2 regions of the Metabacillus sp. KJ11-3 genome follow, and region 2 is predicted to be linked to the other one. Evidence: riboswitches for the same ligand, from Rfam matches in the RefSeq annotation. Region 2 holds a riboswitch; the other holds the start of a gene.
The links. Region 2 has a riboswitch for FMN ahead of AC0L8O_RS23445 (ECF transporter S component). Riboswitches for the same ligand answer to the same signal wherever they lie in the genome.
Positions count from the first base shown of each region.

Region 1: linked by a shared signal. The riboswitch ahead of ribE (riboflavin synthase) and the one ahead of AC0L8O_RS23445 (ECF transporter S component) in region 2 are both predicted to bind FMN.

Region 1 is NZ_CM147865.1:1,279,542-1,291,407, reverse strand. It holds gene AC0L8O_RS06690 (GNAT family N-acetyltransferase) at 69-425, opposite strand; gene ribH (6,7-dimethyl-8-ribityllumazine synthase) at 643-1,110, opposite strand; gene AC0L8O_RS06680 (bifunctional 3,4-dihydroxy-2-butanone-4-phosphate synthase/GTP cyclohydrolase II) at 1,134-2,327, opposite strand; gene ribE (riboflavin synthase) at 2,402-3,049, opposite strand; FMN riboswitch at 3,246-3,394, opposite strand; gene AC0L8O_RS06670 (peptidylprolyl isomerase) at 3,523-3,957, opposite strand; gene AC0L8O_RS06665 (DUF1002 domain-containing protein) at 4,162-5,046, shown strand; gene lysA (diaminopimelate decarboxylase) at 5,088-6,410, opposite strand; partial or broken gene AC0L8O_RS06655 (spore germination protein) at 6,598-8,077, opposite strand; gene spoVAEA (stage V sporulation protein SpoVABEA) at 8,055-8,639, opposite strand; gene spoVAE (stage V sporulation protein AE) at 8,646-8,996, opposite strand; gene spoVAD (stage V sporulation protein AD) at 8,996-10,018, opposite strand; gene spoVAC (stage V sporulation protein AC) at 10,034-10,483, opposite strand; gene AC0L8O_RS06630 (stage V sporulation protein AB) at 10,496-10,918, opposite strand; gene AC0L8O_RS06625 (stage V sporulation protein AA) at 10,905-11,531, opposite strand; gene sigF (RNA polymerase sporulation sigma factor SigF) at 11,781-11,866, opposite strand, start outside.
Region 2 is NZ_CM147865.1:4,705,916-4,717,781, reverse strand. It holds gene AC0L8O_RS23460 (galactokinase) at 1-952, opposite strand, end outside; gene AC0L8O_RS23455 (AraC family ligand binding domain-containing protein) at 1,184-1,693, shown strand; gene AC0L8O_RS23450 (helix-turn-helix domain-containing protein) at 1,701-2,036, shown strand; gene AC0L8O_RS23445 (ECF transporter S component) at 2,153-2,713, opposite strand; FMN riboswitch at 2,882-3,013, opposite strand; gene AC0L8O_RS23440 (hypothetical protein) at 3,462-3,716, opposite strand; gene AC0L8O_RS23435 (NAD(P)/FAD-dependent oxidoreductase) at 3,789-4,703, opposite strand; gene AC0L8O_RS23430 (SDR family oxidoreductase) at 5,069-5,974, opposite strand; gene AC0L8O_RS23425 (TolB family protein) at 6,065-7,363, opposite strand; gene nfsA (oxygen-insensitive NADPH nitroreductase) at 7,551-8,300, opposite strand; gene AC0L8O_RS23415 (MFS transporter) at 8,369-9,577, opposite strand; gene AC0L8O_RS23410 (spore morphogenesis/germination protein YwcE) at 9,955-10,233, shown strand; gene qoxD (cytochrome aa3 quinol oxidase subunit IV) at 10,280-10,564, opposite strand; gene qoxC (cytochrome aa3 quinol oxidase subunit III) at 10,567-11,163, opposite strand; gene qoxB (cytochrome aa3 quinol oxidase subunit I) at 11,166-11,866, opposite strand, start outside.

The sequences.
Region 1 (11,866 bases), 1.7 Mb from region 2:
CCTACCTTCTATCTAAATATGAAGGTATTGAGAAATGATAAGGAAGTCTGACCCTTTTCATTTAACAATTACTCTTTACAATCTTTACATTTTTCAAAAAAAGCTTCTGTTTCGTCATTTGGAATAACTGTTTTGTTCTTATAAAGATCTGTTACCGCATGTACCATTTGTTTACCAATCCCTTGTTGTCTGTGAGACGGGTTAACGGTAATATGTTGAATTTCAACAAGGTCTTCTCCTTTAAAAACGACACCAATAGCACCAATGATATCTTCGTCCTGTTTCCATAAAAACAATTGCCACTCAGCTGATGTTTCATATTGTTTTATTGTTTGTTGTAATTGCTTTAAGTCTTTTTCTGCTGGCATAAATGACAGTAGACCCATAGCAATTTTTTCAAAACTTTTTTTAAAGCGAATTAACATAGATACCCCTCATTAACGAATTAGCCTTCAATATGAAAGCAAAAGTGTTTAAAACCGTACAAAAATTAGCTGATTTACCTTGTTTTAAGTTATTAACAAAGTTTAACACTAGCCAAATTCACAAATAAATACAATTATATATATGATTCAAAATTATCCTTTGTTCTCAATCATTATAAACAGTTTTTCGACGATTTTAAACACCTTTTTTGGAAAATTAATCAAGAGTCTTTAATAAATTTCCCATTTCAATTGCTGTTACTGCAGCTTCATAGCCTTTATTACCAGCTTTTGTGCCTGCTCTTTCAACTGCTTGCTCGATCGATTCAGTTGTTAATACACCGAAAATTACCGGTACACCTGTTGTTAATGATGCTTGTGAAACTCCCTTTGCCGCTTCATTGCAAACATAATCATAGTGAGTCGTTGCACCGCGAATGACAGTACCTAAAGTAATAACTGCATCATATTTGCCGGATTCAGCTAATTTTTTTGCTACCAATGGTAATTCAAATGCACCTGGAACCCAAGCTACTGTTACATCAGATTCTTCAACACCATGTCTTTTTAGAGCATCTTCCGCTCCTCCTAGTAGCTTAGAAGTAATAAATTCATTAAAACGCGCTACCACTATTGCAACTTTTAATCCACTTCCAATTAAATGACCTTCAAATGTTTTTTTCATTCTTTATTCCTCCAATTTTCTATTTAAAAATGTAAGTAATGACCTAGTTTTTCAAATTTTGTTCTTAAGTATTGCTCATTTTCCTTTCTTGCAGGCATTTCAATTGGTACTCTGTCAATAATCGTTAAGCCATAGCCTTCAAGTCCAGCAATTTTACGAGGATTATTTGTTAAGAGCTTCATTTTTTCAATTCCTAAATCTTTAAGTATCTGAGCACCAATGCCATAATCTCTTAGATCTGGACCAAATCCTAACTTTTCGTTTGCTACAACGGTATCATACCCTTGTTCTTGAAGCTTATAAGCCCTCATTTTATTAATCAGACCAATACCTCTTCCTTCTTGTCTCATGTAGAGTAATACACCTTTACCCTCTTTTTCAATTTGAGAGAGTGCAGCATGTAATTGTGGTCCACAATCACATCTATATGAACCAAATACATCTCCTGTAAGACATTCTGAATGCACTCTTACTAATATATCCTCTTCAGGGTTTATCTCCCCTTTTACAAACGCAACATGTTCTTTTTGATCTAGTACATTAGAATATCCAATTGCTCTAAAAGAACCAAATTCTGTTGGCAATTCAATTTCAACTTCTTTCTTCACCAACTTTTCTCTACGGTTGCGATATTGAATTAAGTCCTTAATCGTAATAATCTTTAGGTTAAGCTCTTCAGAAAGGATTAGAAGATCAGGTACTCTTGCCATTGTTCCATCTTCTTTTATGATCTCACAAATAACTCCACCAGGCTTGGCACCGCATAAAAGAGACAAATCTACTGCTGCTTCTGTATGGCCTGCCCTACGGAGAACGCCACCTTCTTTGGCTATTAACGGAAAGGTATGTCCTGGTCTTTTAAAATCTGAAGGTTTAGATTCATCTGATAAAAGTGCTCTTACAGTATCAGCACGTTCAAACGCACTAATTCCTGTTGCATTTGTTTTATGATCTACACTTACTGTGAAAGCTGTTCCATGTGGATCTGTGTTATGAGTGACCATAGGGGAAAGATCCAACTTAGCTGCCTGTTTTTCAGTTAATGGCACACACACAAGTCCTCTGCCATGCTTTATCATAAAATTAATTGCTTCAGGAGTCACTCTATCTGCAAGTGAAACAAAATCCCCTTCATTTTCACGATCTTCATCATCAACTACAATGACTACTTTCCCATCTCTTAAATCTGCTATCGCCTCTTCAATTGTATGGAACATGATATAACTCCTTTCATATATGTTACATGTTAAAGGCTATTAAGTCAGCTAGTTAGCTTATATCTATACGTGACTTAAACAAATCCGTTCTCTTCCAAAAATGATTTACTTAATGAAGGACCCTTTGTCTGCACTTGCTGAGAAACAAATTTTTTTATATATTTCCCAACCATATCACATTCAATATTCACAATATCGCCAACACCTTTTGTACCTAAAATAGTTTCCCCTAAAGTGTGAGGAATGATTGAGATAACAACTTTTTCTTTGTCTAACCCAAAAATTGTCAAGCTTATACCATCCACTGTAATAGATCCTTTCTGGATCAATGTACTAGTCAATTCTTCCGGTACCTGTATTTCATAGTAAACCGCGTTGGACACCTGCTGTTTTTTTGTAATTTTCCCGATACCGTCAACATGACCGGAAACAAAGTGACCGCCGAATCGTCCATTAGCTGCCATCGCTCTCTCTAAGTTTACTGGTGACCCTTTTTTCAATTGCGATAAAGAAGTACTCCTAACTGTTTCCGGCATCACGTCAACAGAGAATGATTCAGCTGAAAATTGTGTGACCGTTAAGCAGACTCCGTTTACTGAAATACTGTCACCTAGAGATACATCGTGAAGAATATGCTTCGCCCCTACAGTAAATACGATTGCTTCTTTAGCGTTTTGTACACTTTGAATTGTGCCAATCTCTTCAATAATTCCTGTAAACATTTAATTTCCTCCTTCCTGTGTAAAGATGTCATATTTACGTTTACATTGCTTTGCTTATTTTATGCAAAGCTAAAAAAGCCCACTGTCAAAAAGACTAGGGGCCTTGGTAAATGTTCGAAATTGATATTTGAGTATGTCAAATAAGAGTATTAAATGTCTGTTTTTTCACAGACTTTAATACACCGCAAAAAATCACGCAATCCTTCTCCCATCCAGACTTTCACTGTCGGCTCTAGAATCTCACTAGATCCACCGTTAACAATTGTGCTAACGGGTCACGGACTAAGAGGGGTCATCCCCTTCATCACCGCCGGTAGGGAATTTCACCCTGCCCCGAAGAATGTAATGTAATACGAAATATGAAATTATAAATTATATTTTATCCGTATAATGAGAATGTTGCAATCTTTATGTTCTTTTTTTAGAAATTAAAAAGAACCGCCCCAGAATGAGACAGTCCTTTGTTTTAACTTTTATTCTTCAAAAACCTTTACTTCCTTCATTACATCGTTCGGTTTAATTTTATAAACTGCTTCAAGATTATCAACCACTTTACCAAATACAGTGTGAACTCCATTTAAGTGAGGCTGTGGCTCGTGAACGATGAAGAATTGGCTTCCACCAGTGTCTTTCCCAGCATGTGCCATTGAAAGTGAACCTGCTTCATGCTTATGTGGGTTGCCTTGTGTTTCACATTTAATTGTATAGCCAGGACCACCAGTTCCTGTTCCATGCGGACATCCACCTTGTGCTACAAATCCAGGAATAACACGATGAAAAGTTAAACCATTATAGAAACCTTCATTAGCAAGCTTTTCAAAGTTAGCTACAGTTCCTGGTGCTTCATTTGAGTAAAGTTCCAATGTCATGATATCTCCGTTTTCCATCGTAATTTGCGCTTTTTTCATATGTATGAAACCTCCAATATGTTTTGTACGTCTAATAGACATGAATACTTACCTATTCTACTATACTCAAGGGAGGAATACCAAATAGATCGTATTTAAATAATATTAAGAAATTCTTAATTTCCATTAACCATGTATTGACTTTTACAAAAAAGCACTATAATAGATGGGAAGAGTCATTGTTTTAAATAAGGAGGCATTATCTTGAAAAAATATATAATAGGGTTCATCGCTTTACTTTTATTTGCTTTTCCATCTTTAACCTACGCTGATGCTGTAGTTGGAGATATGACCATTACTCTTGGAGAAAATTTAACAGAAGCGCAAAAACAAACCATTTTAAAAGAAATGAATGCGACATCAGAAGATCAAATCATCACTGTGTCCAATGAGGAAGAACATCAATATTTAGGTGACTATATTCCAAAAGCTACTATAGGGAAAAAAGCAATATCCTCTACAAGCATCACGATTGAAGAGTCCGGTTCAGGGCTAGAAGTAAAAACAAAGAACATAACTTGGGTTACAGATGAAATGTTTTTAAATGCCCTTATGACAGCAGGTATTAAAGATGCATCTGTTTACGTTACGGCTCCGTTCGAAGTTTCTGGTACTGCTGCTTTAACAGGCTTGATCAAAGCTTATGAGATTACTTCTGAGGAAGCCATACCTGAGGATGTAAAACAGGTAGCTAATGAAGAACTTGTCACAACTGCTAAACTTGGAGATGAGGTTGGAGCGGAAAACGCAACTGCTTTAATGGCAAAAATTAAAGATGAAATTGCTAAAAATGGAATGCCTGAGACAGATGCGGAAATACGTACAATGATCGAAAATGCAGCGAATGATTTAGGTATTACGTTGTCTGAAGAACAAATCAATAGTTTAATTGATTTATTTAATAAAATGAAGGATATCAATATAGATTGGAATCAAGTGGGTGACCAACTTGACCAAGCAAAAGATAAAATATCAAATTTCCTTAATTCCGAGGAAGGACAAACTTTCTTAGAGCAAGTAAAAGAGTTCTTCATATCACTGTGGAATGCTTTTATTTCAATTTTCACAAACAATGAGCAGTCCGCATAAAAACGAGAGCAGTGACATACTGCTCTCGTTTTGTATTACCCTTATTTATTAATGACTTTTGATTGTAAAGGTAAGTCATTACCAATCAAATCTTCAAACCTCTCTCTTTTCACTACAAGTTGTGCCTCACCGTTTTCAACGAAAACAACTGCTGGTCTAGGGATTCTGTTATAATTATTTGCCATTGAGTAACCATAAGCACCTGTACAGAAAACAGCCAAAATATCATTTGATTTTACCTCTGGTAATGGCAGATCCCAAATTAACATATCTCCGCTTTCACAGCATTTTCCTGCAATTGAAACAGGGACATCATGCTTTTCTAATGCCCGATTTGCTAATACTGCTTCATATTTTGCTTGATATAAAGCCGGACGGATATTGTCACTCATCCCACCATCAATCGCTACATATTCTCTAATATTAGGTACGGTTTTTGTTGATCCAGTTGTATACAATGTTGTTCCCGCATCACCTACTAGTGAGCGGCCTGGTTCAATCCAAATTTCCGGCATTGCAATACCCATTTCATTTACTTGATTTTTAACAGCCTCAACAATTTTTTCTACATAATAAGTTGCCGGAAGCGGCTCATCTTCTGCTGTATAGCGAATTCCAAAACCTCCACCCAGGTTCACAACCTCGGGGATAAATGAGAATTGGCTTTTCCATTCCTTGATTTTCATAAATACTCTTTCGGCTGCTAGGACAAATCCAGCAGTATCGAATATTTGAGAACCAATATGGCAATGAATTCCCAGCAATTGAATATGACTTGAATCCAATACTGCCTCGATCGCCTTTTCAATTTGTCCATTTAATAAACCAAATCCAAACTTTGAATCCTCTTGTCCTGTTGTAATATAATCATGTGTATGTGCTTCAACACCTGGCGTGACTCGTAGAAGGACTGATATTTTTTGACCAGATGTATTGGTGAGGTCTTTTAAAAGTTCAATTTCATAGAAGTTATCTACAACAATACACCCGACACCGTGATCTAGTGCCATTTTAAGTTCTGCTTTGCTTTTATTGTTACCATGCAAATGGATTTTTGAAGCAGGGAATCCTGAAGCAATGGCTGTGTATAACTCACCGCCGGATACGACATCCAATGAAAGACCTTCTTCATCAATAAGCTGAAACATGGCAATCGATGAAAATGCCTTACTAGCATAAGCAACTTGTGCTTTAACGCCCATTTTTTCAAAAGCTTCTTTAAAGCTTCGAGCGCGTTCTCTTATTAACGCTACATCGTAAATATAAAGAGGTGTACCATATTCTTGTGCCAATTGAATGGTATCCACTCCGCCTATTTCTAAATGCCCTTTTTCATTTATCTTACTAGTACCATGTAAGAACAAAATGTATCCCCTCTTTCTACAACTAGGCTTTTACGTTTAACTTATCTTGCCTGCAAAATAGTTGATTAATTATTCAAGAAAAAAGACAGTTAACACCAGCTGGTCATTAACTGTCTGTTATGAAAATTCTGCATGAAATTAAACATACAATATCATAAATGAGGGGTTCTTTCAATGTCACTTTACCCTATTCCGGTTGTTTTTTTACGTTTTGAGGATGTACAATACTCGGTCTAAGCTTAGCTCCCGGGACAGATGTACGGATAATGATTTGCCATAATGCCTTCGCATTAAATGGTAGAAAGGGCCATAGGTAAGGAGTGTTTAGTGATTTTATTCTTACAAGTGAGATGATAAAAAGTGTACATCCAATAACAAAGCCTTCTAATTTAAAAACAGCGACTGCAATTAACAGTATTAACCTCGCCATTTTATTTGCAACACTTAATTCATAACTTGGTGTTGCAAAGGTTCCGATAGCAGCAACAGCTACATATAAGATTACCTCCGGAACGAATAAACCAACATCAATCGCGATTTGACCAATCAACGCAGCAGCGATTAGACCCATCGCAGTAGAAAGAGATGTTGGTGTATGTATCGCAGCCATTCTTAAAAATTCAATCCCAAAATCAGCTAAAAATATTTGTATCACAATCGGAATATTTTTTTCTTCATTAGGTCCAATAAAAGCTATATTTTCAGGTAAAAGAGAAGGTTCTAGGACAAACAAAAACCATAATGGTAAAAGAAAAATGGATGCAATGATTCCTAAAAATCGGACCCATCGTAAGAATGTACCTACCGCTGGTGCTTGGCGATATTCCTCCGCATGCTGAACATGATGAAAGAATGTAGTAGGAGTGATAATGACACTCGGCGATGTATCAACAATAATTAATACATGCCCTTCTAATAAGTGATTAGCCGCGACATCGGGTCTCTCTGTATACCTTACTAAGGGATACGGATTATAGCCCTGCTTGACTAAAAATTCTTCGATTGTTTTATCAGCCATTGTAATTCCATCAACTTTGATTGTATCAAGTTCCTTTTTTATGGTTTTAACTAGCCCGGGATCGGCTACATCTTTGACGTAAGCAAGACAAACATCTGTTTTTGAGCGTTCACCAATTTTCATCATTTCATAACGCAAACGTTCATCTCTAATCCTTCTGCGGATTAAGCCTTGTGTTAACAATAATATTTTCGACAAACCCGTCCCTTGCTCCACGGACAATTTTTTCTGTATCAGGCTCTTGAGGTTGTCTGCCGGGATAACTTCTTACATCGACAACCAGCCCATAGTCCGAACCTTCCATAAGGAAAACGATTAATCCTGAAAGAACTTGGTCAACCACTTCATCCAATGTTCTTATCTTTTGGACTGATTGATTAACAATTCTATTTTCTAAAATTTCCTTGAATTTTATATGATTTACTTCACGATCATTTATTAATGATACATTTTTTAATATTTGAGTAATATAATTCGTATCACATAGACCATTTAAATAATACATATTTACTTGAAAGTCTAGTATGGTCAATTTCCTTACACCTAAATCAAAGCTTGTATTAAGTCCAACATGTTCGGTGAAAAATTTTTCACTTTCTGCTAAGTTTCCCGTTATCGGATATTGTTTAGCTTCCGTCTCTGTTGACATTATAACCGCTCCTTTCTAGTATTAATTCAACAGCTTTCATTGTAATTGGCGATCCAATCTTCACACTGTCCTTTCTAGCCATTTTGCCAATGTCCCCAATTCCAACAATAATAGGTACCTCTAATTGATCTAAACAATACACCGTATCACCGCTTATTCTTCCGAGTTCAAGATCTTTAAGTCCACTTTTATCTACACCGTATTCGGTTAATTCACCAAATCTGTCAATACTCACATCAACTCTCGTCCACTCTGTTTGATGTGTTTTGGACGCCACTGCAATAACACCAAGGACCTCTATTTTGGGATGTTCTGCAACATATTTTAAAGCTACTTCACCAGCGCCTTCACCTAATAATCCACAATCATCAAACATGACAAAGACAGGGTCATTTTTTGCCTGAAGGATAAGCTCAACTATTTGGCTACCACTAAGAATTGTAGGATTTCCCTGGGTTTGCGAAATGGTTCTTCCCCCTATTTGGGCTGCTACATATTGAATTGTTCTTGCTGCATATTCATCTCCATCAGTAACAATAATGACCCTCGCTTTTTCTGCCAATGTAACCTATCCTTTCGGTTTAAAGATAAGTGCCATAATGAATGCAAATAAAATGGCTGCCGAAATACCTGCTGAAGTTAGTTCAAATATTCCAATCCCAATCCCAATAAATCCATGCTCCTTAGCCTGTTCCATTGCTCCATGTAGAAGAGAGTGTCCAAAACTAGTGATAGGTACAGTTGCCCCAGCTCCGGCAAACTTTATTAATTTATCATAAAGTCCAAATCCATCTAATATTGCACCTGATACTACAAAGGAGCTCATGACATGAGCAGGGGTTAGTTTAAAAACATCTAAAAGGATCTGACCTATTACACAAATAGCTCCTCCGACAACGAATGCTAATAAATATTCCATTAGCTATTCACTCCCCCATCCGCTCTTTCGAATACAACTCCATGTGCTATTGTTGGAATCGATTCTTTCTGTTGAATCATTGTTGGGCTTAGTAATGCACCCGTCGCTACAACAAAAACCCGCTTTAAATTTCCTGCATTAAGTTCGTTAAAGATATGTGAATATGTCACGACAGCGGAACAACCGCATCCACTACCACCAGCAAATACTTTTTGATCCGGGCGATAGACCATTAAGCCGCAATCATTATGCTTATCATGAACATCGTAACCTTCTTCCTTCAATAACTCTTTTACAATTGGACTGCCAACACCTGATAGGTCTCCTGTTAAAAATAGGTCATAATCATCTGGAGTTCTATTTAAATCTTTAAGATGCTGTGCAATGGTATCCGCTGCCGCCGGTGCCATGGCAGAACCCATATCAAACGGATCCTTAATCCCTAAATCTGCTACTTTTCCAATAGTCGCAGAAGTAATTTTAATATTACTTACTTCTTTATTAATTAATACGGCACCTGAACCAGTAACTGTAAAGGTTGCAGTATCAGGCTTTTGCCCACCATATTCCGTTGGATAACGAAACTGTCTCTCTGCTGTGGCATTATGACTGCTTGTTGCAGCAATTACTTGACTAGCGAAACCTCCATCAACTAAAGCAGATCCCATTGCAACTGTTTCCATTGATGTTGAACAAGCACCAAACATACAAAGAAAGGGAAGACTGAGATGTCTCGCTACATAATTTGCCGTAACATTTTGATTCAGCAAATCTCCTGCTAAAAATAAATCTATATCATCTATCGTTTTATTTCCTTTTGTAAGACATTGTTCAACTGCCTGCTCCATTAACCTTCGTTCTGCTAGTTCCCAGTTATCTTCACCACAGTGAAGTTCTTTATGTTTTATATCAAAATACTGGCCAAGTGGTCCATCTGCTTCTTTTGGACCAACAGCTGTTCCACTTGAATGGACAAATAAAGGATTCTCAAATTGCCATGTCTGCTTTCCAGTTAGTTTCAATTTATTCACCCCACCTTAAAATGCTAGTCCATAAAAATAACGAATCATTCCGACGATATATGCAGCCACAACACCAAAAACGATAACACTTCCCGCTAACTTAAACATATTGGTGGCAACTCCTAATACAACCCCTTCACTTCTATGCTCAATTGCTGCACTTGTCATTGAGTTAGCAAACCCAGTAACAGGTACAGCAGATCCTGCTCCAGCAAATTGCCCAAGCTTATCATAGATACCAAACCCTGTTAGTAAAGCAGATATTAAAATCAACGTGGCAACAGTCGGATTTCCTGCATCTTTTTCTGAAAAGTGAAAAACATTCATATAAAAATTTTGAATTCCTTGGCCACATAAACAAATAAATCCACCTATTAGAAACGCCTTTAGGCAATTAATAAAATATGGTGGCTTTGGTTGATAATCTTTAATTTTATTCTTATAATCTTCTTTCATTTTCGCCATGTTCAGACCTCCTTAATGATTCACAAAATACATCCAATGAAATAATGAACCGACAATCTTTCCAAACACAATAGCCATTAACAAAATCAAAATCTTTTCACCAAGCCCGACCCTTTTAGCCAAAATAGGGAAAACATTTAATACTTCTGTCAAGGCTGCCGCCAACATTCCAATAAATATTCCACAAAAAAGACCAATTGGAATTAACCAAAGCTCTGATTGAAACAATAAACTATTTCTCAAACTAGCCCAACCTACCAAAACAGTGCCTAATATAATTGCCCACTCATAGACATGGATAAACTGATATGTCTTTGTTAACTGTGTTAGTCTGGGAATAATCCCTAGAACAGCCAAAAATGCTACAAAACCTGAACCAACAACAAGTCCCCCGGATAATCCGATAATAATGAGAATGAGACTATTTATTATCATGATCATTTGTATTTATATTTTCTTTATTTTCATTCATCGCTACATATTGATCTAAATCAAGTTGATAATTAAATATTTCTACCTCTAAGGGACTTGGTTCTTCATTAATTCTCTTTTTAAATAAGTGATTGAAAAACAATATCATTCCTAATCCAAGACCCAGTGAATAGGGTATCTGCAGGATTAGCGGCTGGTCATTTTCTCTTCCTGTTACAATCTTGTATATACGTTGGTGGACAGCCTGCATGCTCACATCTTCGTGGAAATTCATAATCGCCAACCCGGCTCCAATAAAGAGTAAAAGCCATACGATACAAAATAATAAGGGTGATAGTTTCTTCTTTTTGTACATAATTTCAACAATGGTCTGGTTTGATCCCAAAGCCTGAATATCAATTTGCCGATCAAATTTCCTTATTTCCTTTAAGACATGCATAATATCGATAACAACCATATTTTTGTCCCTTAACTGGACTTTATGAATGACAATTTTCTTTAGTTTTTCTGTCAACTCCTTATCGCCTACGATGAGTGCAATTTTTTCAATAGTAATGACATCGTTAGGATGTACTTGAATTCGGTGACGAAGTCTGATATATACCGTCTTATCCATCAAGGTTCACTTCCTAATGATTGTGATTGTTGATGCCTTTTCCTTTACATTACTCCTTGTAACAAGTAAAACATTTGATTGTATATGTAGTATGCATTGCCTTAATTTTAATCATGCAGTCCTGTAAGAAAGTCCAACAATTACCATTGGATTGTAAAGGAGAAAAAGCAGTTATGAAAGCAAAAAAAGGAAGAATACTCATTATCCTCCTAAAAATAAAATGGAGTGATAATCAATTATTCTTCCTCTTTATATTTGATTCATCTTGTCTTTCATTTGCTGCAAGATCTTTTTCTCAAGTCTCGATACTTGCACTTGAGAGATTCCGAGCCGAT
Region 2 (11,866 bases):
CAAAACCAGTTACCTCATAATCATCTCGTAAAGATGTGTGAGAATCACACATTAATTGACCAAAGCTTTCAATATCACCTTGTTGAAGTTTTTCAACTGCCAGAATTGTTCTCGCATTTTCATAAACAGCATGTTTTGCACGCTTTTGATCAACTTCGTTTTCAATTAAATATCGATGTTGTTCAAATTGCTCTGGTGTTAGGTCGCCAAGAGATTGAATTGATAATTCCTTTTGCAATTGTGAAAGAGCACGTTCACATTCCGAGCGTCTTTCATTGTATTTCGAGTCTGCAAGTGTTCTGCGTTTATTTGTGTTGGCAATAACAAGTGAGGCATTTTCAAGGACAATCGGGCTATATTGATAGTCCAGTGTTTGACAATTTAACAAAATTGCATGGTCTTCTTTTCCCATTCCGATCGCAAATTGATCCATAATGCCACAGCTAACGCCGATAAATTCATTTTCTGCATGCTGACTCATTTTAACAAGATCCACACTACTGAACGTTGTTTCCAAGATTGATTGTAAAGCAACTGCTGTAACAAGTTCAATAGATGCTGAAGAAGATAATCCCGCACCATTCGGGATATTACCGTAGTATAAAACATCAAATCCTGTTTTAAGCTGATTGCCTCGATCAATAAACTCTTTCATCACACCTTTAGGGTAGTTGGCCCAATCATGCTCTTTTTGACGTACAAACTGATCTTGAGTTGATAGTTCAATGATGCCTACATTTGGAAAATTGACTGAGTACAGACAAATAGATTGGTCATTTCTTGGTGCAACGACTGCGTATGTCCCAAACGTTAACGCACATGGAAACACATGACCTCCATTATAATCTGTATGTTCTCCTATTAAATTCACTCGGCCCGGCGCAAAAAAAGTGCGAACAGACTGATCGTTGTTGAATATCTGTTTAAATTGTTGAAGTAATTGTTCTGTCATTGGAAATCACCCTTCATCTCGCGTTTTTGTTTGTGATAACGTTATCTTTATTGTAAGTTCCTTTCTTACCAGGAACAATGGTAAAATTATTTTATACATTAGCACTTATTTGCTTAGAAGTTTTATTTAAACACAATGAATATAGCTATATTTCATACGTTTTACGAACATACTTCAGTCTTTTTTTGCTCACCTCAACGAAAAAGGGTAAGAAAGGGGGATTTTTTTGCTATGGAAAAGAAAAAGGGCGCAATTGTTTTTCGGTTTAATGAACCTAATGTGAACAAAGTTGCACAAATTTGGTCTGTTGGTTGGGATGAACAGGATTCATCGATTTATTCTTGGAGCGGTACAGAAAGAAAGGATCAAGATAAATACATTTTTCAATATACGTTATCAGGACATGGAGAAATCAATATTGACGGAAAGATTTATCAACTAAAAGCAGGCCATGCGTTTATTGTGAACAGTCCAAGCAATTATCGTTATTATTTACCTGAGCAATCAACAAAATGGGAGTTTCTCTATTTAACTCTATACGGAAACGAAGCAAAGCGCTGTTGGGAGCAGGTTAAAAAATCAGACAACCAGGTTGTTCGTTTCCACCCGGAATCACCACTCATTAAACTGCTTAAGCAAATTTACGATGATTCAATCGAAAAAAATCACCAATGCCTACCATGGCTCAAGCATTGCTTATCAATTTTTAATGGAATTATCTTTATCCTTAAAAACAGTTGATAAATTTATGGAGGATTGGTCAGAAGGAATTATAAGCGCTGTTTTATTCGCCCAAAACTATTACCAGGATGATATTGGAGCAGAGGAAATGGCAGAGGCTTCAAAATTATCTAAGTATCACTTTACAAGATTGTTTAAAGAAGAAACTGGGACAACGCCTATTCAATATTTAACAAATATTCGCCTACAAAAGGCCATCGAGCTTTTGCAGCATACAAGATATACAGTTGATGAAATTGCACAGTTAGTCGGGTATAAAAATGCGAATTATTTAAATAAGATAACCAGGAAACTCACCGGGAAATCGCCAGGAGAAATTAGGCAAGAGAAACATACTGTTTAGGTTGATCCACATGTTACCGTTTGTCATTATTAATAAAGGTTACCTCGTTTTCCCTGAGGATAGCTTTTTCGGCAAAAAATAGTCCCCAGTAAATCACTGGGGATGTCTTCGTTCTTTTATGCAACTTTTGTCATCCAACTTTTAAGTCGGACAAATACCAATACAAACATTGTTGACATCAGCACACCTTTTACTACATTAAACGGTAATATTGCAGGTATAACTAAATTGCGCATATCAGGTGCCTGCATGAAGTAGGTATATGCCGGAAGGATAAATAAATAGTTTAATATACTCATAATAATTGCCATTGAAAGTGTTCCAACCGCAAGAGCAATCATCATTCCTTTTCTTGTTTCCATTTTTTTATATACAAAATACGTAGGTAAGATAAAGACAACTCCTGCTAAGAAGTTTGCTATGTGACCTACAGGCACTCCAGTTGGACTTCCCATCATTAAGAAATTAATGATATTTTTAATTAAAACGACTAAGACACCTGCCACTGGACCAAACATAATGGTAGCAATTAGTGCAGGAATGTCACTAAAATCAATGAATAAAAAGGTAGGAAATAACGGCAACGGGAAAACTAACAGCATTAATAAATACGATATACTGCTAAGCATTGCAACTGAAGCCATTGTTCTTACACTAAATCTTTCTGTTCTAATCATTTGTCTTTCTCCTCCATTGATCCATCGCGTTTGGAAGAGGTGTTCGCAAAATAAGATACCTTATGCGGTTAATTACCACATAAAAAACTCCCTCACAAATGTATGAGGGAGTGTTGAAGGCATCTTAAATAAACGTTCATCTAGTTATTTTTTGAACGTTAGCTGAACCTCCATCTTCTCCCATCCAGACTATACTGTCGGCTTTGGAATCGCACCAAATCCTGCCTAAAAGGCTCGCGGGCTTAAAGAAAGTTTCTTAATACCGCCGATCGGGAATTTCACCCTGCCCCGAAGATAGATCGTTATTTTGTTTATGTCTTCATTATACAGAAAACTACATATTTTAAAAGATATTTGCATTTTATTCCTAGTTATTCACTTGGTGAAAATTTCCCCTTTTTTATAAGAAAAGCGCAAGCGCCTTGACCAGCCTAGGGCAAATAAGGCGATTTGGAATAGAAGGCGTTCTTTGCCTTCAATTCCAAATTGACTTTGACCTAGAGGCAGTCTAAGAACGCGACGTCTTGTCGCAAAGACGGCACTTGCACGTCTTATACTTCGGGGCTAGGCGCTGGAGCTAGACATCCACACTAAGTACAAAATTTTATACTTTCTTACCTATTTAGAAAAACTTGGTTTATCGCCAAGTCCTAATGGTGAAAGCCTTAGTTTTTCTCATACTATTATCCATAAAATTTTAGCTTTCTGATCGTATAAAATAGAGGCGTGTACCGCAACGACTCTTCTCTCAATTATTTAGATCTATTTGAATGGTCCCCTTTTGATGCATAATCGTCATCTTTGTTCCAGGTGTCATGATATTTTCTAAAATATCCTTAGCCGCTTGTAAGGCAAATTCGATTCTTTCCAGCTTCTCTGTCACTTCTTCAGATTGGGTGAGTGGGTATTCTGATAGCTTTTCCGTGTAGTCAAAAGACTTTTGATGATATTCAGCCAGTTTTTCATACACTTCATCGTACAATTCTTCAATTTCTTTTTTCAAATCCAACCTCTCCCTTATTGTTTCCTACTCTCTCTATGATACAAAACATCACGACGAAGGAAAACAGAGATTTCACTTATTGTTTTTCAATAGTCGTTTATGAATCCATATTGCTGCCTGACATCCGTCTGCCATCGCAATAGTCACTTGTTCTGAGTGGGCAATAAGATCTCCCGCTGCCCAAACATTTGTTATATTTGTTTCCTTTGTTCGAGGATCTACAAGAACATGTTTATTTTCAAGCCTTTCCACACCTAATTGTTTTGCAAGCTCAGAATGAACAGCATTTCCGCCAAATCCGATAAATCCCTTATCACCATGTACGATTTGTCCATTTTTTAATGTCACACCTTTAAAGTCTGATTCATTTTCAGTGATAATCCCGTCAATCTCTTCATTGATAACAGCTATGTTCTTTTGCTTGAGCTCATTTAATAATGACAGCTCTATTTCTCCATCATGATTAATGAACGTAATCTTATCTGTCCAATAAGTAAGAGTTAGCGCTAAATTTGCACCTGTTTTCCCTGACCCTAAAAGGAGAACATGCTGATCCCTTACCTCATAGCCATCACAATCCGGACAAACATAGATGGAAACACCTAAACACGGGTTTATGTTTTTAATCCCGGGTATTCGATCTTTTATTCCTGTGGATAACAAAAGGGTTGTGGATTCATAGGTTTTACCTGATTTCGTTTTCACCATTATTATTTCTTGATCTTTTTTAGCTTCGATTACATAATCTTTTATAAATTCAATTCCATACTGTGCTGCTTGTTTTCTTCCTAAATCTCTAAGAGTTTCACCACTTACGCCGTTTGGCCATCCCAAAATATTATGATAGCCTCTGCATAAGTTTGACCTTCCATCTTCAGAATCAATGACTACTACCTTATGCATATACCTCCCTAATTGAATAGCCGCCTGCAAACCGGCAATTCCTGCCCCAACGATTAAACATTCATATGTATTTTTTGACATCATGACACGTCCTTTGAAGTAGATACTACTTATCGTGCGTCAAAGTAAAATTGTTCATTCAAATAGAAAGGGACCTTTTTATAATCGGTCCCCTCAATACTTCAAATTTTATTTTTCAATTGTGGATAACTACGCTTTCATTTGCAAATTGTTGATATTTCTTGAGGTATTTACCTTTTATAACGTAAAAATTTAGATATTAACAGCTTATTATCCAGTTAACAACAACTTATCCACAAAAGTTATCAACATATCCACAATTTCTATCCACATTTTGTGTGGGTACATTCGTTCGCCACAATATATATAGGACTATTATCTCCTATAAACAAGTTATTCACAGGGTGTTTTGTCGTAACTACGTTCTTTCACGAAGTGCGAAATTGACCTCCATTTACGTGTAATACTTGGCCTGTAACATAGCGTGAATCATCTGATGCAAGATACACATATGCAGGTGCAAGCTCAAAAGGTTGCCCTGGTCTTTTCATTTCCGAATCTGAACCAAATGTTGATACATTTTTCGCTGAAAAACTCGCCGGAATTAACGGAGTCCAGATTGGACCAGGTGCTACTCCATTCACTCTTATTCCTTTATCCACAAGTGATAAGGATAAAGATCTTGTAAATGTTGTGATTGCTCCTTTTGTTGCAGAATAATCAATTAACGTTTTATTTCCTTCATACGCTGTTATGGATGTTGTATTAATGATGGAGCTCCCCTTTTGTAAATAAGGCAAACTTGCTTTTACCATATAAAAAAAGGCAAAAATATTTGTTTTAAACGTTCTTTCCAGTTGCTCAGCTGAAATATCCAGAATACTTTTCTGCACAAATTGTACAGCATGATTATTTATAACAATGTCCAAGCGACCAAAGGTTTGTAAGGCCAATTTCACGACGTCATAAGACGTTTGCTCCCGGGACAGATCTCCAGAAAATAATAAGCAGTTTCCACCCAACTCCTCAATTCTGCGCTTCGTTGTCTGGGCATCTTGATGCTCATTATAATAAGGAATTACGATTGCAGCCCCCTCTTTCGCAAATACATAAGCAACCGCCCTCCCGATCCCACTATCTCCTCCGGTTATAATCGCCACCTTATTTTTTAACTTTCCACTTCCTTTATACCCTTCCCATTCTGAAATCGGCGGAGGATTCATTTCATATTCAAAACCAGGTTGGCGGTTTTGATGTTGCGGAGGAAATACAATCGGCTGCATCTTTATTTGTTGTTTTTGCCCATAATACGGATAAATAGGATATGGATACATGAATGCCCTCCCTCATTCAATTACTTCGCTTAAATCTATTCACAAATAGCTTGTAAAAATAACAAAAATCCTAAAGAAATCATCATTCCTTTAGGATTTTCCTATAAATTTTTTTATGATAAATGAAATGATAATAAGGAAGATCGAACAGACAAACATTGTAATAGCCACAATACTCAAGCCAATTCCATACCATGGATTTGTCAAAAATCCAACAATGAAGCTGGCAACAAACGTAAGAACAGAAAGCGCAAGACTAATCAATGAAGGCAAATACACTTTCCCCGATCTTCTCTTGGCAACCAGGATTAGTCCGACAAAAAAGAGAAGATAGTAAACGACAATGGCTTGTTCACTTAACAAAACTTCTATTGTCTTTGGAATAAAATAGGTTTCACTTGAGACAGGAAGATCCAACTCTATCAACTCCGGTTTTACATTACCTTCGAGAGAGACTGACATTAATTGAATATATTCGGGTTCATCTGGCCAATTTTCATACTGTAGAAATGCAATATGATCTGTCTTGTGCAAAAAGACCGGCGACTGCACATTTGCTTGTAAATCTGTTAACTGCTTCACTTTATTACTTTTCACATTTTTTACGAACAACTCATAATGAAACAAGCTACTATTCTTTGATTGCTCAGTTACTGCTGTATAAGCGAGTAAACTTCCATCTTCGGAAAAAATAGAAGAATACATATCATCATTGACTTGTGCAACAGGTGTTTCGGTTTTTTTCTCTAAAGAATAAGCAACAGGCTGTTCATTACTTTCAAATAAACTATAATACAAGGTTTCTCCATCAGTCGAGATGGACAGGTTATTCATTGAAAAATGGTCTTTATCTGTCAGTTGACGAATTTGACCACTTTGACGATCTACTTGGTAAAGATCATACCCTTCCTTTGTTTCGCCTTCTAATTTTCCTACCTCAGATGCTAGCATTGCAGTAAAGAATATTATCTCATTGTCAGAGGCGAAGACAGCATCTGTTACGTGAAGACCATCCAGCGTCAATCTTTTTGCATCACTTCCATCATGATTCATTACTGTAATGGTTTGAATTCCTTGATCATCCTCTGATAAAAACAACAATTCTTCTCCATCATGTGAAAATTTCGGTGAATGGGATCTTCCCTCTATTTTCTCACTTAATCTAGTAACATTAGATCCATCCAGATTTGACATATAAATGGCTTCATGTCCATCTAAAAAGTAAGAAAAAGCGAATTGTGAATCATCTGGGGCTATATCAAATTCCTGTCCCAGGCCTGTATAAAAACGATATGGGTCTCTGTCCTGTAGAGTTTGATACAGGATTGAACCGATCATGAGAAGCAGATTTACCACTGTGAAGATTATGAGTATTCGCTGTTTTTTCACCAATTCTCAACTCCTTCCTATTTTTATCCTATGTAACGGTACAATCTCACTTGTACGCAAAGTGAAAATCCAAATAATTCCTCAGCATTTTAGCCAATTATACTATATTTACTAGTAGCAGGACTGCTTTCAAGTGAAATTTATACAGAAAAAAGCCAGATGCAAAAAGCACCTGACCATAATGAATTTATCGCTTATTAAAGCCTTTTTCCTCCACAAATTCTTTCATATACATTCTTGTCGGTCTAGATAATAAGCGCGCCATTTGACCAGTCCATGTGTCTTTTCTTTCTCCATTTGTACGCTGTTCATAATACGCAGAAATTTGTTGATCATATTCTTTTAGTTGACTTAAATAGCTTGTCTGATCTTGTTGATACTCATCTTCATGATACACATGTTCAAACGGAAGTCTTTGCTTTTGATCAGGCTCCTGTGCCGGATAACCTACTGCAATACCAAAAAGCGGCAAAACATGTGAAGGGGTCTTTAATAAACTCGCCACTTCAGACAGTTGGTTTCTTAAGCCTCCGATATATACTGCTCCAAGTCCTATTGATTCAGCAGCGAGCACAGCATTTTGTGCCGCAAGAGCCGCATCTATCACAGCAACCATAAACTTTTCAGTACTCTCGAGAATTTCACTTGCATCCTGATTATATTGATCAGCAATCAACTGATGCCTATGTAAATCTGCACAAAAAATAAAAAAATGGCCATTTTCCGCTACATAGTTTTGCCCTCCGGCTAACTCTGCTAATTTCCGCTTTTTCTCTTTATCTTTCACACCAATTATAGAATATGCCTGAATATAGCTTGAAGTTGATGCAGCTTGGGCACTTTGAACAATCAGTTTAATTTGTTCATCTGATAATGGTTTATCCTCAAATTTGCGTATGGAACGATGATTTAAAATCGTTTTAATTACATCATTCATTGTTGCCGCCTCCTTTTTTCTATTATAAAAAGGATAACTCTTTTTTCGTTCATTACATACTGTTTTGCTTATACTAATTCTTTTTGCTTCGTTTCTTCGCCAAGCAGCATCACAGCTAATGCCCCAATAATAATGGATATGGCAAAAATAAGGAAGATGGTGTTGATTGAGTAATCAGCCGCAACAAAGTAACCGACAACTAACGGTCCCAAAATACCTCCAACTCTTCCAAATGATGCAGCTAATCCTGCTCCGGTACCGCGCACCTCTGTTGGATAGTGCTCAGGTGTGTAGGCATAAAGCGCCCCCCACGCCCCAAGATTAAAAAATGATAAAAAGATACCTGATGTGAGTAATAATGGTAAAGTATCAGCATTTCCGAAGAAATAGGCACTAAGAGCTGTCCCTATCAAGAACGAAACAAGAACAAATTTCCTCCCTGCACGTTCAATTAGATAGGCGGCCAGAAAATAGCCTGGCAGCTGTGCAAGTGTCATAATAAGCACATACTGAAAACTTTTAATTAAACTAAATCCCTTCAACACCATTACACTTGGTAACCAAAGGAACATACCGTAATAAGAAAAAACGACGCAAAACCATAGAATCCAAAGCATCGTTGTTTGCTTAACATAAGGCTTCGCCCACACTTTTGCAATTTTAGTCAACGAGGATTCTTTTTGTTTCATCATACCAACTGCCTGAAATCTTGGAGAGTCCGGGAGTTTCATTCTTAAATATAATGCATAGAATGCTGGTAAAGCACTTAATAATAGGGCAGCTTGCCAACCGTAAGTTGGAATAACAAAATAAGAGATAAGTGCAGCAATTAACCAGCCGCCTGCCCAAAAACTTTCTAATAAGACAACAACCTTTCCTCGCTCATTGGCTGGAACACTTTCAGACACTAATGTAGAGGCAACCGGAAGTTCTCCTCCTAAGCCAGCACCGATAAAAAATCGTAAAACAAGGAACAGTGCATAGGATGTGACAAATGCAGACAGTCCACTTCCCACCGAGAATAGTAATAGAGTGATAATAAATACTTGCTTACGACCAACTTTGTCAGCCATTAGCCCAAACACTAAAGCCCCTACAGCCATTCCGATCGAATTCATACTCCCGATCCAGCCCATTTGAGAGGAAGTTAAATTCCATTCCACTTGTAGAGCAGCAATGATGAACGAAAGGATCCCAACATCCATGGCATCAAACATCCATCCTAACCCCGCTATGCTTAGAAGCTTTCGTCTTGAAATTTCTTGAGTTGTGTTCATGTCATCCACCTTTCACTAAGGTCTTTTCCAAGTCAAATTCATGTTTCATCTTTTTCACTCAGGGAAACGTATAAATAGATACACACAAAGTGCATGAAATGGTAAAGGAAACACGACAAGGATCTTAGGAAAACCCGAATTTTACTAACTAACGAAGCATATACTATTTTACTCTCCACCTTCACTTATACGCTATACAAATTCTTGTCGTCAATTCATATTGCTTAACATGCCAAATTCTTTTTCACTCCATGCACTTTTCTCTTTATTTCTTGTTGGCAAGTGTGTTATATTAAATGTAACAAAAAGTTCACAAATTATTCTTTTTTTAGACACAGACTTGTAAACGCAGTCAATGTTAAAGGAGCGTGTCAGATATGGATGTATTTTTCGCTTATTTATTAATAGGAACAGCCACACCATTGTTTTTATGGAAAGAAAATAAAAAGCTTGCTATCTTACAAGTGCCACTTATTATTTTAATGTGGACAACATTAGTTCTCTATATGTACTCTGATTTCGGAACAGGCCACTTGGTATTTGGGGCAATGTTCATCTTTAATATCGTTGCAGCCCACTTAACTGTTCTTTATGTCCTTTGGAAATCTGAACTACCGGAATTTTTACAAAGCAGATCTGAAGATTATTTGCACTAATAAGAAAAGGGTATGACTCTCACATAGAGTCATACCCTTTTTCCTTTTAGCCCATATCCCAAACCATTGCTAGAAGCGTACCAAAAATAGTTACTAATGCAATGATTACTCCGTAATAGATGTTTGTGTAAATTGCCGCTTTGTCTTCCGTTTCACCTGCGTGCATGAAGACAACGAGCTGAAGACCAGCCTGTATGAATGCTGTAACAAGAAGTACAGTCATCCCTACTTGAAACGACATATCAAAGAAGTAAACACCAAGTGCAATGACCGTTAGGACTAATGAATAAACAAATCCCATAACTTGTTTAAGAGGAAATAATTCGCTCATGTTTACATCATTCCTTTCAGATAGATGAAGCTGAAGATAAAGATCCAGACTACATCTAAGAAATGCCAATACAGTGAAAAGATAAACGATTTATTCGCTGTTTCCGGAGTTAAGCCACGCTTTTTCACTTGCATGACGATAAATAATCCCCAGAAAAACCCGAGTGTTACGTGGGCACCGTGCGTTCCTAATGTTGTCAATAAGATTGACGTAAAGGCACTTGCTCCGATACCTGCTCCTTCATGAGCATAATGGATAAATTCATAGATCTCAATACCTAAGAACCCTAATCCAAGAATAAGTGTAACAATAAAGAAATTGATCATCGCCTTTTCTCTGCCAAGACGCATGGCATGAATACCAAGACCAATTGTAAAACTACTTGTTAAAAGTAAGAATGTTTCAAAGATAACAGGCGTAATAACGAAGATTTCAGCTCCATCAGGGCCTGAACCTGTACGGTTATATAAGGTAAAATAGGTTGCGAAAAGTGTTGCGAAAAGCATGATTTCCGCACCAAGGAAAATCCAAAACCCAAAAATCTTTAATCGATTTTCTTCTGTACTATATTCTAGTGGAAGCGAGTTATCAATTTTCAAGTTTAAGCACCTCGCAATTCTGATTCAGTTTCTTCTACTTCTTTAGCAGGAATATATCGACCATGATCTTTTTCAAACGAACGAAGAGTCATAAAGACGAATATTCCAATCGTTGTAATAATTGCTGGAATCCATAGACTAAAGATCAGCGAGAAGCCCCATGCAAAGAAGAAACAACTCATAATGAAAGGCATACCACTGTTATTAGGCATATGAATTTTTTCAATTTTACCATTAAATAGTTCATGACCATGTTTCTTCGCATCCCAGAATGCTTCACTCGTTTTTACTTCAGGTACAATCGCGAAGTTATATTCTGGAACAGGAGTGTGTGTAGCCCACTCAAGCGTACGCGCATCCCATGGATCTGAACCGATGTTTCTTTCAGCATAACGAATGCTGTAGTAGATGTTATACACAATTAATGCAAATCCGATCATCATAATTGCAGCTCCGACAAATGAAACCATATTTAATGGACCGAATCCAGTTGATTCTGAATATGTGAAGCTACGACGAACTTGACCATCTAAACCAGTAATATACATTGGGATAAATGCTAGCACGAATCCGATAGAAAGTAACCATGCTGTCCATTTCCCAATTTTTTCATTCAACATAAAGCCGAACATTTTTGGCCAGTAATATGTTAAACCAGCAAGCATAGCATAAACTACACCAGGGATAATAACATTGTGGAAGT